Regions from separate parts of the Actinosynnema sp. CS-041913 genome, predicted to be linked through region 2. Evidence: riboswitches for the same ligand, from Rfam matches in the RefSeq annotation. Region 2 holds a riboswitch; the other holds the start of a gene.
What was found. Region 2 has a riboswitch for glycine ahead of gcvT (glycine cleavage system aminomethyltransferase GcvT). Riboswitches for the same ligand answer to the same signal wherever they lie in the genome.

Region 1 (7,475 bases), 310 kb from region 2:
AGAGCGCAAATCTTTTACGCAGCTTGACGGCAGAAGAGTGACCACGAAGCAAGGCGACCAGCACCTACGCAGTCTGGACTCAAGCCGGGAACACTACGCAAAACGACCGTATCATCGAAGTCCTGTGATCTGCCGGGGACGGCCGTCAACCGCACACGCCGCCCGCAAAGCAGCCCGCCCAGCCGCGTTCCCCCTCTGCCGAGATCCGCCACTCAATCAGGCTGGGAGGGCTGCTTTGCAGGCGGCGAGTTGCGCTGACACCGGTCCCCCGGCAGCCTTTAGAGCTTCCGAAAGTGTGGTCCATTCCCGTAATGTCCCCGGCTGCATCCAAGACCTGCGTAGGCGCTAGTCGCCTTGCGTCGTGGTCACTCTTCTGCCGTCAAGCTGCGTAAACCACTGAACAAAAGCCTTTGCCTCGTTCACGTCGTGGCGCTTTGGCTTTTGACTCAGGCATACACAGCGGCCATGGCGGTCAGCGTGGTCTTGATCCGTTCGCGCAATTCAGGCGGTTCGACGACCTCCGCGTCCGGGCCGAGCCGGAGGATGTCGACCAAGGCGTGTTCCAACGACTCGACCGGCACCTGGACAGTGGTCCAGCCCTCCTCGGGCACGACCTCCGCCAACGCCCGCCCGGCGACCAGGCTGAGCAGGACCTGCGCCCTCTTCAGCCCGGCCTCGGTCATCCGCACCGTGACGGACATCGGGTACATGCGCTCCTCGAAACGTTCCGACCAGCCCGCCCAGAATCCGGTGAGGTCGAATCCCTCCGGCCGCGAGAACCCCTCGTCCGTCGACTGGACTTCGAGCACCCGCGACACCCGATACGTCCGCAGATCACCGCCCGCCTCGGCCACCAGGTACCAGAGCCCGGCCTTGAGCACGAGCCCGAGCGGCCCGATGACCCGTTCCACCTCGACGCCCCGGCTCCCCCACCGCCGGTACCGGATCCGCAACCGCCGCTGGTTCCACACCGCGTCGGCGATGTCACCGAGGAAGGGCATCTCCTCCGTCTGCCGGAACCACCCGGACGTGTCCAGGTGGAACCGCTCCCGAATCCGCCCGGCCCGCGACCGCAACTCCGGCGGCAACGCGGCGAGCAGCTTGAGCTGAGCGGCGGCGACCACCGTGCCCAACCCGAGTTCCGCCGCCGGGCCGGGCATCCCGGCGAGGAACAGCGAGTCCGCTTCCTCCCCGGTCAGTCCGGTGAGCCGCGTCCGGTAGCCGGCCAGTAGCTGATAACCGCCCGTCGGCCCCCGATCCGCGTAGACCGGCACCCCGGCCGAGCCGAGCGCCTCGACGTCCCGGTACACGGTGCGCACCGAGACCTCCAGCTCGTCGGCGAGTTCCTGCGCGGTCATCCGGCCCCGTGACTGGAGCAGCAGCAGGAGCGAGAGCAGACGACTGGCGCGCATGATTCCCAGTGTGCCCGGAAACCTGACACGACCTGTCAGGTACACCCCTCAGGATCGTCGCCATGAGCACTCAGGCAACCGGCCCGGTCGAGATGAAGAGCTGGGACGAGCACACGTGGGACGGCAAGCGGTACGACGAGGCCACCGGTCCCAAGCAGACCACCGGCGGGATGACCACCGCCTACCGGGGCGACCTCGAAGGCACCGGTGACATGAGGTTCCTGATGTCCTACCCGGACGACGACACCTGCCGCTCCACCGGCTACGAGGTCGTGACCGGCACCCTGGCAGGCCGGACGGGCACGTTCGTGCTGGAACACGTCGGCGGCTTCCGCGACGGCGTGGCGGAGGGCACGTTCACCATCGTCTCGGCCACCGGCGACCTGACCGGCCTCACCGGCGAGGGCACGGTCAGGTGGGCCCAGGGCGAACCGGGCCGCTACACGATCGACTACGACCTGTCCTGAGACGACCACCCGGGAACGCCGCCCAGGACCCGCCGCGAACACGCGGGCGCGTCGGCAGGTGTGAGAACACCCGCCGACGCGCCCGAAACCCTCCTGCGCGACCAGCTCCGGCAACAGGTGCCCGATGATCAAGTCGCGTGATGAGACCTCATGGTCAGCCCCCGTGGCCAGACTCCGTGGCCAGACTCCGTGGTCAGCCCCCGTAAGCGGACACCGGGGGGCACGAGCAGACGAGGTTGCGGTCGCCCTTCGCGCCGTCGATCCGGCGCACCGGGGGCCACATCTTCGGCGCGGACGTCCCCGCCGGGAACACCGCCACCTCCCGGCTGTACGGGTGGTCCCACTCGCCCGTCACCGAAGCCGCCGTGTGCGGGGCGTTGCGCAGCGGGTTGTCGTCGGCCGGCCACTCGCCCGCGCCGACGCGGTCGATCTCGCCCTTGATCGCGATCATCGCGTCGATGAACCGGTCGATCTCGGCGAGGTCCTCGCTCTCCGTCGGCTCCACCATCAGCGTGCCCGCCACCGGGAACGACATGGTCGGCGCGTGCAGGCCGTAGTCGGCGAGGCGCTTGGCCACGTCGTCCACGGTCACGCCGGTCGCCTTGGTGATGGCCCGCAGGTCGAGGATGCACTCGTGGGCCACGAAGCCGCCCTCGCCGGTGTAGAGGACGGGGAAGTGCTCGTCCAGCCGGCGGGCCACGTAGTTGGCCGCCGCGACCGCCGTCAGGGTGGCGCGACGCAGGCCGTCCGCGCCCATCATCCGCACGTACGCCCACGAGATCGGCAGGATCGACGCCGAGCCCCACGGCGCGCCGCTGATCGGGCCGACGCCCGTCTCAGGGCCCGCGCCGGGCTGGAGCGGGTGGTTGGGCAGGAACGGCGCGAGGTGCGACCGCACGCCGATCGGGCCGACACCGGGGCCCCCGCCGCCGTGCGGGATGCAGAACGTCTTGTGCAGGTTCAGGTGTGACACGTCCGAGCCGAACTTGCCGTACCGGGCGAGGCCGATCAGCGCGTTGAGGTTCGCGCCGTCGACGTACACCTGGCCGCCCGCGTCGTGCACCACGCCGCACACCTCGCGCACGGTGTCCTCGTACACGCCGTGCGTCGACGGGTAGGTGATCATGATCGCGGCGAGGTCGTCGCGGTGCTCCTCGGCCGTCGTGCGCAGGTGGTCCAGGTCGATGTTGCCCTTGTCGTCGCACTTCACCACGACGACGCGCATACCCGCCATGACGGCCGACGCGGCGTTGGTGCCGTGCGCGGACGACGGGATCAGGCACACGTCGCGGTGCGCGGCGCCCTGCGAGCGGTGGTAGGCGCGGATGGCCAGCAGGCCCGCGAACTCGCCCTGGCTGCCCGCGTTGGGCTGCAACGACACCGCGTCGTAGCCGGTCAGCTCGGCCAGCCAGGTCTCCAGGTCCTTGATCACGGACAGCAGGCCGGCGGCGTCCTCGGCGGGCGCGAACGGGTGCAGCTCGGCGAACTCCGGCCAGGTGACCGGCTCCATCTCGGCGGTGGCGTTGAGCTTCATGGTGCACGAGCCGAGCGGGATCATGCTGCGGTCCAGCGCCACGTCCTTGTCCGAGAGCTGCCGCAGGTAGCGCAGCAGGGCGGTCTCGGAGCGGTGCGCGTGGAACACCGGGTGGGTCAGGTAGTCCGTGGTGCGGCGCAGGTCGGCGGGGATGCCGTCGGCGGTGTCCGCGTCCAGGCCGTCGACGTCGGCCACCGTGACGCCGAACGCCTTCCACACCGCGGACAAATCCTCGCGGGTGGTGGTCTCGTCGCAGGCGACGGACACCGTGTCGGCGTCCACCTGCCACAGGTTCACGCCCAGGTCGCGGGCGGTGGCGACGACCTCGGCCGCACGCCCCTCGACGCGGGCCTGGACGGTGTCGAAGAACTCGCCGTGCACGACTTCGATCCCGCCCTCGCACAGCCCGGCGGCCAGCACGGTCGCCATCCGGTGCGCCCGCGTCGCGATCGCCTTCAGCCCCTCCGGGCCGTGGTAGACCGCGTACATGGAGGCGATCACGGCGAGCAGCACCTGGGCCGTGCAGATGTTGCTGGTCGCCTTCTCCCGGCGGATGTGCTGCTCGCGCGTCTGCAGCGCGAGCCGGTAGGCGAGCGACCCGTCCGCGTCCACGGACACGCCGACCAGCCGCCCCGGTAGCTGCCGCTCCAGCCCCTGCCGGACGGCCAGGTAGCCGGCGTGCGGCCCGCCGAACCCGACCGGCACCCCGAACCGCTGGGTCGTGCCGACGACGACGTCCGCGCCGATCTCGCCCGGCGGGCGCAGCAGCGTCAGCGCCAGCAGGTCGGCCACGACGACGGCGTGCCCGCCGGCCGCGTGGATCTCCCCGATCAGCGCCTGCTGGTCGCGCACCACACCGGACGCGCCGGGGTAGGACAGCAGCACGCCGAAGAAGTCGCCCCCGAGCCCCAACCCCTCCAGCCCCTGGGACAGGTCGGCGGTCACGATCTCGATGCCCAGCGGCTCGGCCCGGGTCTCGATCACGGCCAGCGTCTGGGGGAGCGTGTCGGCGTCCACCACGAACCGGTTCGACTTGCTCCGACCCGCCCGGCGGACCAGCGTCATCGCCTCGGCGGCGGCGGTCGACTCGTCCAGCATCGACGAGTTGGCCAGCGGCAGGCCGGTCAGGTCGGCCACCGCGGTCTGGAAGTTCAGCAGCGCTTCGAGCCGCCCCTGCGAGATCTCCGGCTGGTAGGGCGTGTACGCGGTGTACCAGGCGGGGCTCTCCAGCACGTTGCGGCGGATGACCGGCGGCGTGATGGTGCCGTAGTAGCCGAGGCCGATCATCTGCTTGAGCGGCCTGTTCCGGCCCGCGAGGGCACGCAGCTCGGCGAGCGCCTCGGTCTCGGTGGCCGGCGCGGGCAGGTCGAGCACCAGGTCCCGCTCGCGGATCGACGGCGGCACCGCGCGCTGGGCCAGTTCCTCCAGCGAGCCGACGCCGATGACGTCGAGGATGCGGGCCAGCTCGGCGGGCCGCGGACCGACGTGCCGGTCGGCGAAGGGGGTGCCGTGCTCAAGAGCGGCGAGGGGGATGCGGTCCTGCGTCATAGCTACGCCTCCGGGGCTACGGGCACACTTCTGCCGTTGCCCTCCCCCTCTGTCTTCCGCCCGAACCGGGCGCCTGAGAGCTTCACGAGGCCCTCGCGGACCAGGCTTGCACCGTCGGCGGGGTCGGTCGCCCGACCCGCTTTCCAGAGGCGTCTCACCCGCGCGGTCCTTGCGCCTGAGAGGTTCCGGGGAGGATTTGCTCCTTCGGCGCCGAGCCGCGGCTCGGACTCTCCCGCACGGGATAAATCGACTACCCGCGAATGGTACCCGGCAGGCCGCGCGACACACTCACGGACGCGACACGGATCTCAACCGGCCCGCTCACGCTCGACGGCCTGCCCTGCTCACGCTCGACCGGCCCCGCTCGACCGGCCCGCCCCGCGGAGGCACAACCGGCCCGCCCGCTCACCCGGGAACCGGCGCCGCGGACACCGCTCCGCTCAACCGATCGCCCGCGTGCGCCGCCGCCGGGACAGCTCGTCGTTCCCCGGCGCCTCGTCGACCTCCAGCCCGTCGGCCCGCTCGGCCGGGAACTCGTGGATCGTGCCGCTGATCTCCCGCATGGCCCCGCTGACCGCGATCCCGAACACCCCTTGACCGCCTTGCAGCAGGTCCACGACCTCCTCGGGCGAGGTGCACTCGTAGACCGTCGTCCCGTCGCTGAACAACGTGATCCTGGCCAGGTCCTGCACCCCCCGCTGCCGCAGGTGGTCGACGGCGACCCGGATGTTCTGCAACGAGACCCCGGTGTCGAGCAGCCGCTTGACCACCTTCAGGACCAGGATGTCCTTGAACGAGTAGAGCCGCTGGCTGCCGGAACCGTGGGCACTCCTTATGGTCGGGTTGACCAGCCCGGTGCGAGCCCAGTAGTCGAGCTGGCGATAGGTGATGCCGGCGATCTGGCACGCGGCGGGCCCGCGATAGCCGACGAGTTCGTCCGGCAGCGAGGAGTCCGGGAACAGCTCGCCCTGTTCTCCGGTTCCCGCCCGGATGGGCGCTTCCTCGACCACGCCTGCCTCCCCTCGGTCCGGCCACGACAGCCGGCGACCAACGTGAAGCCGCCCGGCGCGGAAATCACACCGTGGCAATTCACCTGAGTTCGACGGTAAGTCCGCCTAGGGGGCAGGTCAACGCGACGCGCTGAGCGTGTCGCACCTCAACCTCAACTAAAGGTAGAGAGAGTCAGCCGACGTAAGCCATTCGGGTGACGTTTAGTGATCGTTTAGCCGATCACCGCTGACGTTGTGTAATCCAAAGGTGTGACACCGGGGGGTGGCACGCGGGGCAGATCCACAACGCACCGCAACACCACGAGGGGCCGCTCCAACTCGCGGCTGGACGACCGGCCTCTCGTGGTTCACCCACCCCACGACGTGAGTGAGAAGCCCCCGGAGGCCCGGCCGGCGGCGAACGCGCCCAACGACAAGCAGAAGGTCCGAAGCACCCGCTCCGGACCTCTAGAAGCCCAACCCGCGAACCCGCCACACCAGGCGGGCCGGCCCGACTACGTGTCCGCGCCCCGGAAGTCCTCCGGCGAAACGGAGTCGAGGAACTCGCGGAACTTCTCCACCTCGTCCTCCTGCTCGTCCGGGATGATCAACCCGGCCTCGGCCAGCACCGACTCCTCGGCGTGGATCGGCACCCCGATCCGCAGGGCCAGCGCCACGGAGTCGCTGGGCCGGGCGGACACCCGCACATCACCGTCGAACACCAGCTCGGCGAAGTAGGTGCCCTCCTGCAGATCCGTGATCCGGACCTGTTCAAGCTGCCGCCCGAGCGCCCCGATCACGTCCTTGAGCAGGTCGTGCGTCAACGGCCGGGCAGGTCGGACACCCTGCTGTTCGAGGGCGATCGCGGTGGCCTCGACCGAGCCGATCCAGATCGGCAGGTAGCGTTCGCCCTCGGTTTCGCGCAGCAGCAGGATCGGCTGGTTGGCGGGCAGTTCCACCCGCACGCCCACGACGCGCATCTCGCTCATCGGGTCTCGCCTCCCTCAGCGCGCTGAAATTCTGGCGTCCCCGCTCCAAACGAGGATCCCCCACCTACTCTTTCGACGCTACCCGCCAAGCGGGCCTTGTGCGCAACCGCCCGGTATCCCCGGATCACGATGCGGACACGTGTTCACCGCGGCGAAACGCGGCCACCTGCGACGTCACGCAGGCCGGCCTTCACCAGGAGTGTGTGCAGCGTTACGGAAAGCGCCGCCAACTCGCGGACCACTTCGTCGGCTCGGGCCCGCGCACGGGGATCCCGCCGGCGGTACAGCGGGGCCACCACCTGCTCCACGAGGCTTACTTCGCGATCGGCGGCCACCCGGAAACCACGCAGTTGACGCGGCTCCAGCCCGTACTCGGCCATCGCGCGCACGGTGACCGCGATCTGCACCGCGTCCTGGTCGTAGACACCGGCCCGGATCAGGCCGTGCTGCTCCAACTCGGCCAGCGCCGCGGGCTCCAGCCCGGAGCGGGCCAGCAGTTCCTCACGGGTCGCCCGGTGGGCGGAGCCGGTGAACTG
Region 2 (7,475 bases):
GGAGGGGACGGACGCCTGCCTGGCCCCCGTGCTGACGCCCGACGAGGCCGCCGGGCACGACCACAACGCCGCGCGCGGCACGTTCGTGGAGGTAGGGGGCTTGGCGCAGCCCGCGCCCGCGCCGCGCTTCGACCGCACTCCGGCGGAGACACCCTCCGTGCCGCCCTCGGCGGGGCAGCACACGATCGAGGTGTTGGAGGCGCTGGGACTGGCCGACGAGGAGATCGCGGAACTACGTCGGGCCGGCGTCGTGGGGTGACCGAACGGTGACCGGAAAATGGCCGCGTTAAATCGCCCGGAGTGCGCGGAAGAATGAGGACGGCCGGTGTCGGCCTAATGACGCACGGTGTGTGGGTCAGCGCAACCGGGTGATCGGCGCGGCTTGCGGCGGAGGGATGACGATGTCGCGGAACCTCGGTGTCAGTGCCAGGGGGAGTGGGCGAGTGGCCCGTACCTTGGTCATCGGCCGGGGCCCGGCGGCCCTTGATCGTCCGTTCGGGTGACTGCCGGCACGGCTCAGGCGTAGCTCCCTGCGTGATCGTACGCCCAGACGTGGGATCACGGCGGGTCCGGCGTTCATCGTCCGGGTGAATGGGGGACCATGGCGGGTAACACGGCGGGCACCACGCCTGTCGGCCGGGCACCTGTGAACGGACGGAGAGGGACTCGTGAACGTCAAGAAGGTGGTGACGCTGGCAGCCGTCGCGCTGCTGCTGTTCCTCCTGATCACCCAGCCCGACCAGTCCGCGGAGGCGGTGAAGACGGGCCTCGGCTGGCTCCGCCAGGGCGCCGAGTCGATCATCACGTTCGTCCGGGGGCTCTTCGGCTAGTCCACCTCGCGAGGCCTCGGTGGTCTGGTCACCCGGGGTGACGGTCAAGTCCGACCGTTGCACCGTCTGGGTGGAATGAGGGCTATAACGCCCTGGTAACAGGGTTTTTGACAATCCAGGGTCTAGCGGTTGTCGGTACCCGCTAATACGGTGCGCTGCATTGGCTGATCTTCGACCGATGAGGAGGCAGAATGGTCGAGGACTCCGGAGTCGACGAGCTGCTGCGGCAGTGGGCGGCTGAGCGCTCGGACGACGCCGAGCTGCAAGAGGTGAACCGGATCAAGGACGAGTGGCTGGCCGAGGCCCCACCGTCCGCGCCGGGAATCCCCGTGCAGCGGGCGAATGGCGGGTCACGCGGACTGGTTCGGGTCGAGTCCGCGGACCCGGCGTACGTGGCGGCGATGAGGAAGCGGGCTCCCGAGGTGCCCGAGGTCCTGCTCGCGGCCGCCGCCAGCTACTGGCAGTTGGTGGGCGACCTGTCCGAGGCGGAGCTGTGGTGGGACGCGGGTATCAGCCCGTTGGACCAACGGGCTCTCGACTACCGGGCGGCCGGGCTCACGCCCGCCGACCTGGGACGTCGACTCGGACCGATGACGGTGCTCCAGCACCTGCGTCGGGGAAGCGCGGCGGCCTGGTGTGTGGCCAGGTTGCAGCGGCAGCGCCGGGACGGCGTTGCGTGAGGTTCGGGCGTCGCGCCGTGAGGGGCGCGACGTGAGTCGGGACTAGCACCAACCGGGAGGGCGGGCTCCTACGCGAGGAGCCCCTTCCGACGAGGACCCGGTGTCGACGGAAGGCCCGGTGTCGTCCGGTGCGGTGGTCCCGCGAAGTACTCTTGAGGGCGTGTCCACCCCTCCGCCCGACTCCCAGGCGACCTCGCCGCGCGAGCGGAGCGAGCGCCATTGGGCACCGCTGGGCATCGCTGTTGTCTGTTTGGCGTCGCTGGTGGTCTGCTGCGGGCTCGCCTACTGGCAGTGGGAGCGGTTCTCCGAGGCCGGGGGCACCTTCCAGAACCTCGGGTACGTGTTCCAGTGGCCGCTGTTCGGCCTGTTCCCCGCGTTCATGGTGTGGCGGATGCGCAAGCTCGCCGCCCAGCGCAAGGCCGAGGACGCCTCCGCGGAGCCGGTGGTGGACGTCCCGGAGCAGGTCGTTACCGTGGAGCCTGTCAGGACACCCGCGCACGACGACGAGGACGACGAGCTGGCGGCCTACAACCGCTACCTCCGGGAGCTCCACGCGCGGGACCAGCGGTGAGCGAAGGCGGTCGGTAGGGCGATGAGCGGTGCGTTGGGCCGGTTCCGGTTCATGGCTTACGTGGTCGGCGTCGGCCTGCTCGGGCTCGTGGTCGCGATGTTCGTCAAGTACCTCGGCGACAACGCCGGGATGATGGCGGTCGTCGGACCCGTCCACGGCTTCCTGTACGCCATCTACCTGGTCATCACGGTCGACCTGGCGCTCAAGGCGCGCTGGTCGCTCAAGGGCACCGCGCTGGTGCTGCTGGCGGGCACCATCCCGTTCGTGTCGTTCTACGCCGAGCGCAAGGTGGTCGAGAGCGTCCGGGCGGAGCGCGCCCTGTGACCGCCTCCCGGTTGACCGCGCCTACCAGGCACAACTAGCGTCTGGCGGTACCAACTGAACACGGCCGTCGATGTCGCGCGGGAGAGTCCCCACCAGGGGCGCCGAAGGAGCAACTCCTCCCCGGAATCTCTCAGGCACAGCTACCGCCCGACGAAGGCAACTCTGAAAAGCAGGCGTCACGCCTCGCCCACGGTGCAAGCCGCGCTCTGCGCGCGGCGAAGCTCTCAGGCTCATGACAGAGGGGGAGGCTCACTCGACGAGGAGTCTCCGATGGACCGTGTCATCCTTCGTAACGGCGACCCGGCCGACCCGGCCGGTCTCGTCGCCGTGCCCGCCATCAGGGAGGACCCCGTGGAAACCCGCCGGACGCCGCTGCACGCCGAGCACGAGGCGCTGGGCGCCCAGTTCACCGACTTCGCGGGCTGGCGGATGCCGCTGCGCTACGACAGCGAGCTGGCCGAGCACCACGCCGTGCGCACTTCGGCGGGCCTGTTCGACCTGACCCACATGGGCGAGATCGTGCTGGCCGGACCCGAGGCGGGCCGCGCGCTGGACCACGCGCTGGTGGGCCACGCGTCCGCGATCGGCGTGGGCCGCGCCCGCTACACCATGATCTGCCAGGCCGACGGCGGCGTGATCGACGACCTGATCGTCTACCGGACCGGCGAGCAGGAGTACCTGGTCGTCGCGAACGCGTCCAACGCGGCCGTCGTCTTCGCGGCGCTGGTCGAGCGCGCCGCGGGCTTCGACACGACGGTGGAGGACAAGTCGGTCGACTACGCCCTGCTGGCCGTGCAGGGCCCGGCGTCGACCGAGATCCTGTCCGGGCTGACCGCGACCGACCTGGCGGCGGTGAAGTACTACGCCTCGTACCCGACCGAGGTGGCCGGCAGGCCCGCCCTGCTGGCCCGCACCGGCTACACCGGCGAGGACGGCTTCGAGCTGTTCCTGGCCCCGGCCGACGCCCCGCACGTGTGGCAGGCGCTGCTGGAGGCGGGCCGGCCGCACGACCTCAAGCCCGCCGGCCTGGGCTGCCGGGACACGCTGCGCCTGGAGGCCGGCATGCCGCTCTACGGCAACGAGCTGAGCGCCGCCCGCACGCCGTACCACGCCAACCTGGGCCGCGTCGTGAAGCTCGACAAGCCCGGTGACTTCGTCGGCCGGGACGCGCTCGCCGCCGTCGCCGAGCGGGGCGCGGACGCGAAGCTGGTGGGGCTGAAGACCTCGTCCCGCCGTGCGCCGAGGCACGGCTACCCGGTGCTGGACGCGTCCGGCACGGTGATCGGGGAGGTCACCAGCGGCGCGCTCTCGCCGACGCTGGGGTACTCCGTGGCCATGGCGTACGTGACTCCGGGCCACACCGGGCCCGGCACCGAGCTGGCCGTCGACATCCGGGGCAAGCAGGAGCCCGTGGAAGTCGTCGCGCTGCCGTTCTACAAGCGAAACTCGTAGGGAGACCACATGTCCGAGCACTTCAACACCTCCCTCGCGGAGTTCGACCCGGAGGTCGCCGAGGCGGTCGCCGCCGAGTTGGGCCGGCAGCAGGGCACGCTGGAGATGATCGCCTCGGAGAACTTCACGCCGGTGTCGGTGCTCCAGGCGCAGGGCTCGGTGCTCACCAACAAGTACGCCGAGGGCTACCCCGGCCGGCGCTACTACGGCGGGTGCGAGCACGTCGACGTCATCGAGCGGCTGGCGATCTCGCGGGTGAAGGAGCTGTTCGGCGCGGGCTTCGCCAACGTGCAGCCGCACTCCGGCGCGCAGGCCAACGCGTGCGCCATGTTCGCCCTTCTCCAGCCCGGCGACACCATCCTCGGGCTGGACCTGGCGCACGGCGGCCACCTCACGCACGGCATGCGGATCAACTTCTCCGGCAAGCTGTACCACGTCGTGCCGTACCACGTGTCCGATGTGGACGGTCGGGTGGACATGGCGGAGGTGGAGCGGCTGGCCGCCGAGCACCGGCCGAAGCTGATCGTGGCGGGCTGGTCGGCGTACCCGCGGCAGCTCGACTTCGCGGAGTTCCGCCGGATCGCCGACTCGGTGGACGCCTACCTGATGGTGGACATGGCGCACTTCGCCGGCCTGGTGGCGGCCGGGCTGCACCCGAGCCCGGTGCCGCACGCGCACGTCGTCACCACGACCACGCACAAGACGCTCGGCGGCCCGCGCGGCGGCGTGATCCTGACCAACGAGGCCGACCTGGCGAAGAAGATCAACTCGGCGGTGTTCCCCGGCCAGCAGGGCGGTCCGCTGGAGCACGTGATCGCGGGCAAGGCGGTGGCGTTCAAGCACGCCGCGTCCCCCGAGTTCGCCGACCGCCAGCGCCGCACGGTCGAGGGCGCGAAGATCCTGGCCGACCGGCTGTCCCGGCCCGACGCGGCGGCGGCCGGCGTGAAGGTGCTGACCGGCGGCACGGACGTGCACCTCGTGCTGGTCGACCTGGTGGGGTCCGAACTGGACGGCAAGCAGGCCGAGGACCGCCTGCACGAGGTCGGCATCACGGTCAACCGCAACGCGGTCCCGAACGACCCCCGCCCGCCGATGGTGACCTCGGGCCTGCGGATCGGCACGCCCGCGCTGGCCACCCGCGGCTTCGGCGCGGCGGACTTCACGGAGGTGGCGGACATCATCGCGTCCGCTCTCCAGGCGTCTCCTGACCTGTCGGATCTCCGTGCGCGGGTTGAGGTCCTGGCGGCGAAGCACCCGCTCTACCCGTCGCTGTAAGGCTTTTCGCACGACGTGATCCCCTCGGCCCAACCCCAGGCCGAGGGGATCACGTTTTCGGGGGATGGTTTTCCTTGGCGCGTCAGGAGATCACTTAGGCGGAGGGTGCGAGGTCGCGTCGACAGGTCGAGACTCATTTTCTGTCGATCATGCTTTTCGATCGGCAGAAAATCAGGCTCGAACTGCCGACTTCCAGGCGGCCTCGCCGACCTGCCGGAGGCAGGTCAATTAGACACAGGGGCTTGTACTCCCGGCGGCAGGCACTCGACGTTGCGTTTGCCGTCGGGCTGGATGACGAACCACGTCCCGCCGACGCCCTGGCCCTTCCACTGGCCCGGCGCCTCGTCCTTCGCGTACGTGTAGAGCGCCCACCCGGCCAGCGTGACCTGCTCGGTGCCGTCGGCGCGCTTCACCGTGCCGATCAGCGCCGGGTCGACGCCCTCCAGCTTCGGCGTGCCGTTGGCCAGCAGCGGCGGCCAGATTTCGGCGCAGTTGCCCTCGCAGTTGGACTTCGGCGGGTTCGGCGTGTCCTTGTCGAACCGGTACAGGGTGCGGCCGTCGCCGTCCTGCACGACGTCGCCCATCTTCGGCACGCTCTTGGCCACCAGCGTGACCGAGGACTCCTCGGGCGCGGGCGCGGCCTGTCCGGCGGGCGCTTCGGCCGGTTCCTCGGCCGGTTCCTCGGCGGGCGGCTGTGCCACGGGTTCCTCGGTGGCGGGCGGCGCCAAGGAGACGTCTCCGTAGTCGGCCTGTGCCGCCGCGCCGACCTGCTCGGTCTGCGCGACGTTCGTGCCCTGCAGGCCCACGGCGTTCGAACTCCACATGACCAGCGCGAGCACGGCCGCCATGCCGCCCGCTACGGCGATGGCGATGCGGTTTCGTCGGATCACACTCAACTCCTCCTCGGTCCGTCAATCGCTCCACCGACGACTACGGACACCTCACGAGGCCGGTTCAGCGCCGGGCCAAGACAGGGGTCGAACCAAACAGGGGTAGCCGACGAACGTACGACCACCACCCGAGGTCTGAGGAGGAGTCCGTGGTCGTCGCAACCATCGGTGTGGCCGGTGAGCTGGCCGCGCTGGTCGAGCGCCTGCTGGGGGTACGGCTGCCGGTCGGCCTGCGTGCGTGGGATGGCAGCGCGGCCGGGCCGCAGGACGGCCCGGTGGTCGTCATCCGGTCCCGCCGCGCCCTGCGGCGGCTGCTGTGGAACCCCGACGAGCTGGGGCTTTCCCGTGCGTACGTGGCGGGTGAGCTGGAGGTGGACGGCGACCTGGCGAACGGCCTGGCGAGGTTCTGGGAACTGGCCCGGCAGGGCGCGTTGAGCAAGCCGAAACCGCGAGACGTGTTGGGCGCGTTGGGCACGGCGGTCAAACTGGGCGCGATCGGACCTCGTCCCGCGCCGCCCGGCGAGGAGGCCCGGCTGTCCGGCCGACGGCACACCCGGGCCCGCGACCGGGACGCCATCGCCCACCACTACGACTTGAGCAACGCGTTCTACCGGCTCGTGCTGGACCCGAGCATGGCGTACTCGTGCGCCTACTTCACGTCCGAGGACATGACGATCGCCGAGGCGCAGCACGCCAAACTGGACCTGGTGTGCCGCAAACTCGGCCTGGAGCCCGGCATGCGGCTGCTGGACGTCGGCTGCGGTTGGGGTTCGATGATCGTCCACGCGGCCAGGCACTTCGGCGTGCGGTCGACCGGCGTGACGATCTCGGCGCGGCAGAAGGCGCACATCGAGCACCGGATCGCCGACGAGGGCTTGGCGGACCTGGTATCGGTGCGGTTGCAGGACTACCGCGAGGTCGCCGACGAGCCGTTCGACGCCGTCTCCACGATCGAGATGGGCGAACACGTGGGCGAGGAGAACTACCCGCGGTACGCGGGCGTCCTGCACCGGGCGCTCAAACCCGGTGGACGCCTGCTGCTCCAGCAGATGTCCCGTGGGGCCGACGCTCCCGGCGGTGGCGCGTTCATCGAGTCCTATGTGGCGCCGGACATGCACATGCGACCGGTGAGCCGGACCATCGCGCACCTCGAAGGGGCGGGCTTCGAGATCCGTGACGTGCACGCGTTGCGCGAGCACTACGTGTGGACGGTCCGGGCCTGGGCCGCCACGCTCGAACAACGCTGGGACGAGGCGGTGCGGCTGGTCGGCGAGGGCCAGGCGCGGGTGTGGCGGCTGTACCTGGCGGGCGGCGCGCTGACGTTCGAGGAGGGGCGGATGGGCGTCGACCAGATCCTGGCGGTGCGGCCGGGCGGACGTGGTGTGCCGAGAACTCGGGAGTGGGCTTGAACTTCGGATGGAATGTCCTGGCGTCGGCGGTCGCGGTGCTCGTC

Region 1: another riboswitch for glycine. It lies ahead of gcvP (aminomethyl-transferring glycine dehydrogenase); the one in region 2 lies ahead of gcvT (glycine cleavage system aminomethyltransferase GcvT).

What each region holds. Positions count from the first base shown of each region.
Region 1 is NZ_CP192037.1:6,898,757-6,906,231, forward strand. It holds gene ACQPZF_RS30760 (helix-turn-helix transcriptional regulator) at 447-1,412, opposite strand; gene ACQPZF_RS30765 (DUF3224 domain-containing protein) at 1,475-1,879, shown strand; gene gcvP (aminomethyl-transferring glycine dehydrogenase) at 2,073-4,961, opposite strand; glycine riboswitch at 5,115-5,206, opposite strand; gene ACQPZF_RS30775 (MerR family transcriptional regulator) at 5,402-5,971, opposite strand; gene ACQPZF_RS30780 (bifunctional nuclease family protein) at 6,466-6,939, opposite strand; gene ftsR (transcriptional regulator FtsR) at 7,083-7,475, opposite strand, start outside.
Region 2 is NZ_CP192037.1:7,213,639-7,221,113, reverse strand. It holds gene ACQPZF_RS32340 (CaiB/BaiF CoA transferase family protein) at 1-259, shown strand, start outside; gene ACQPZF_RS32335 (hypothetical protein) at 669-830, shown strand; gene ACQPZF_RS32330 (helix-turn-helix transcriptional regulator) at 1,022-1,510, shown strand; gene ACQPZF_RS32325 (hypothetical protein) at 1,740-2,081, shown strand; gene ACQPZF_RS32320 (DUF3817 domain-containing protein) at 2,103-2,405, shown strand; glycine riboswitch at 2,474-2,561, shown strand; glycine riboswitch at 2,563-2,651, shown strand; gene gcvT (glycine cleavage system aminomethyltransferase GcvT) at 2,757-3,857, shown strand; gene glyA (serine hydroxymethyltransferase) at 3,867-5,132, shown strand; gene ACQPZF_RS32305 (hypothetical protein) at 5,357-6,022, opposite strand; gene ACQPZF_RS32300 (class I SAM-dependent methyltransferase) at 6,172-7,431, shown strand; gene ACQPZF_RS32295 (DUF1295 domain-containing protein) at 7,428-7,475, shown strand, end outside.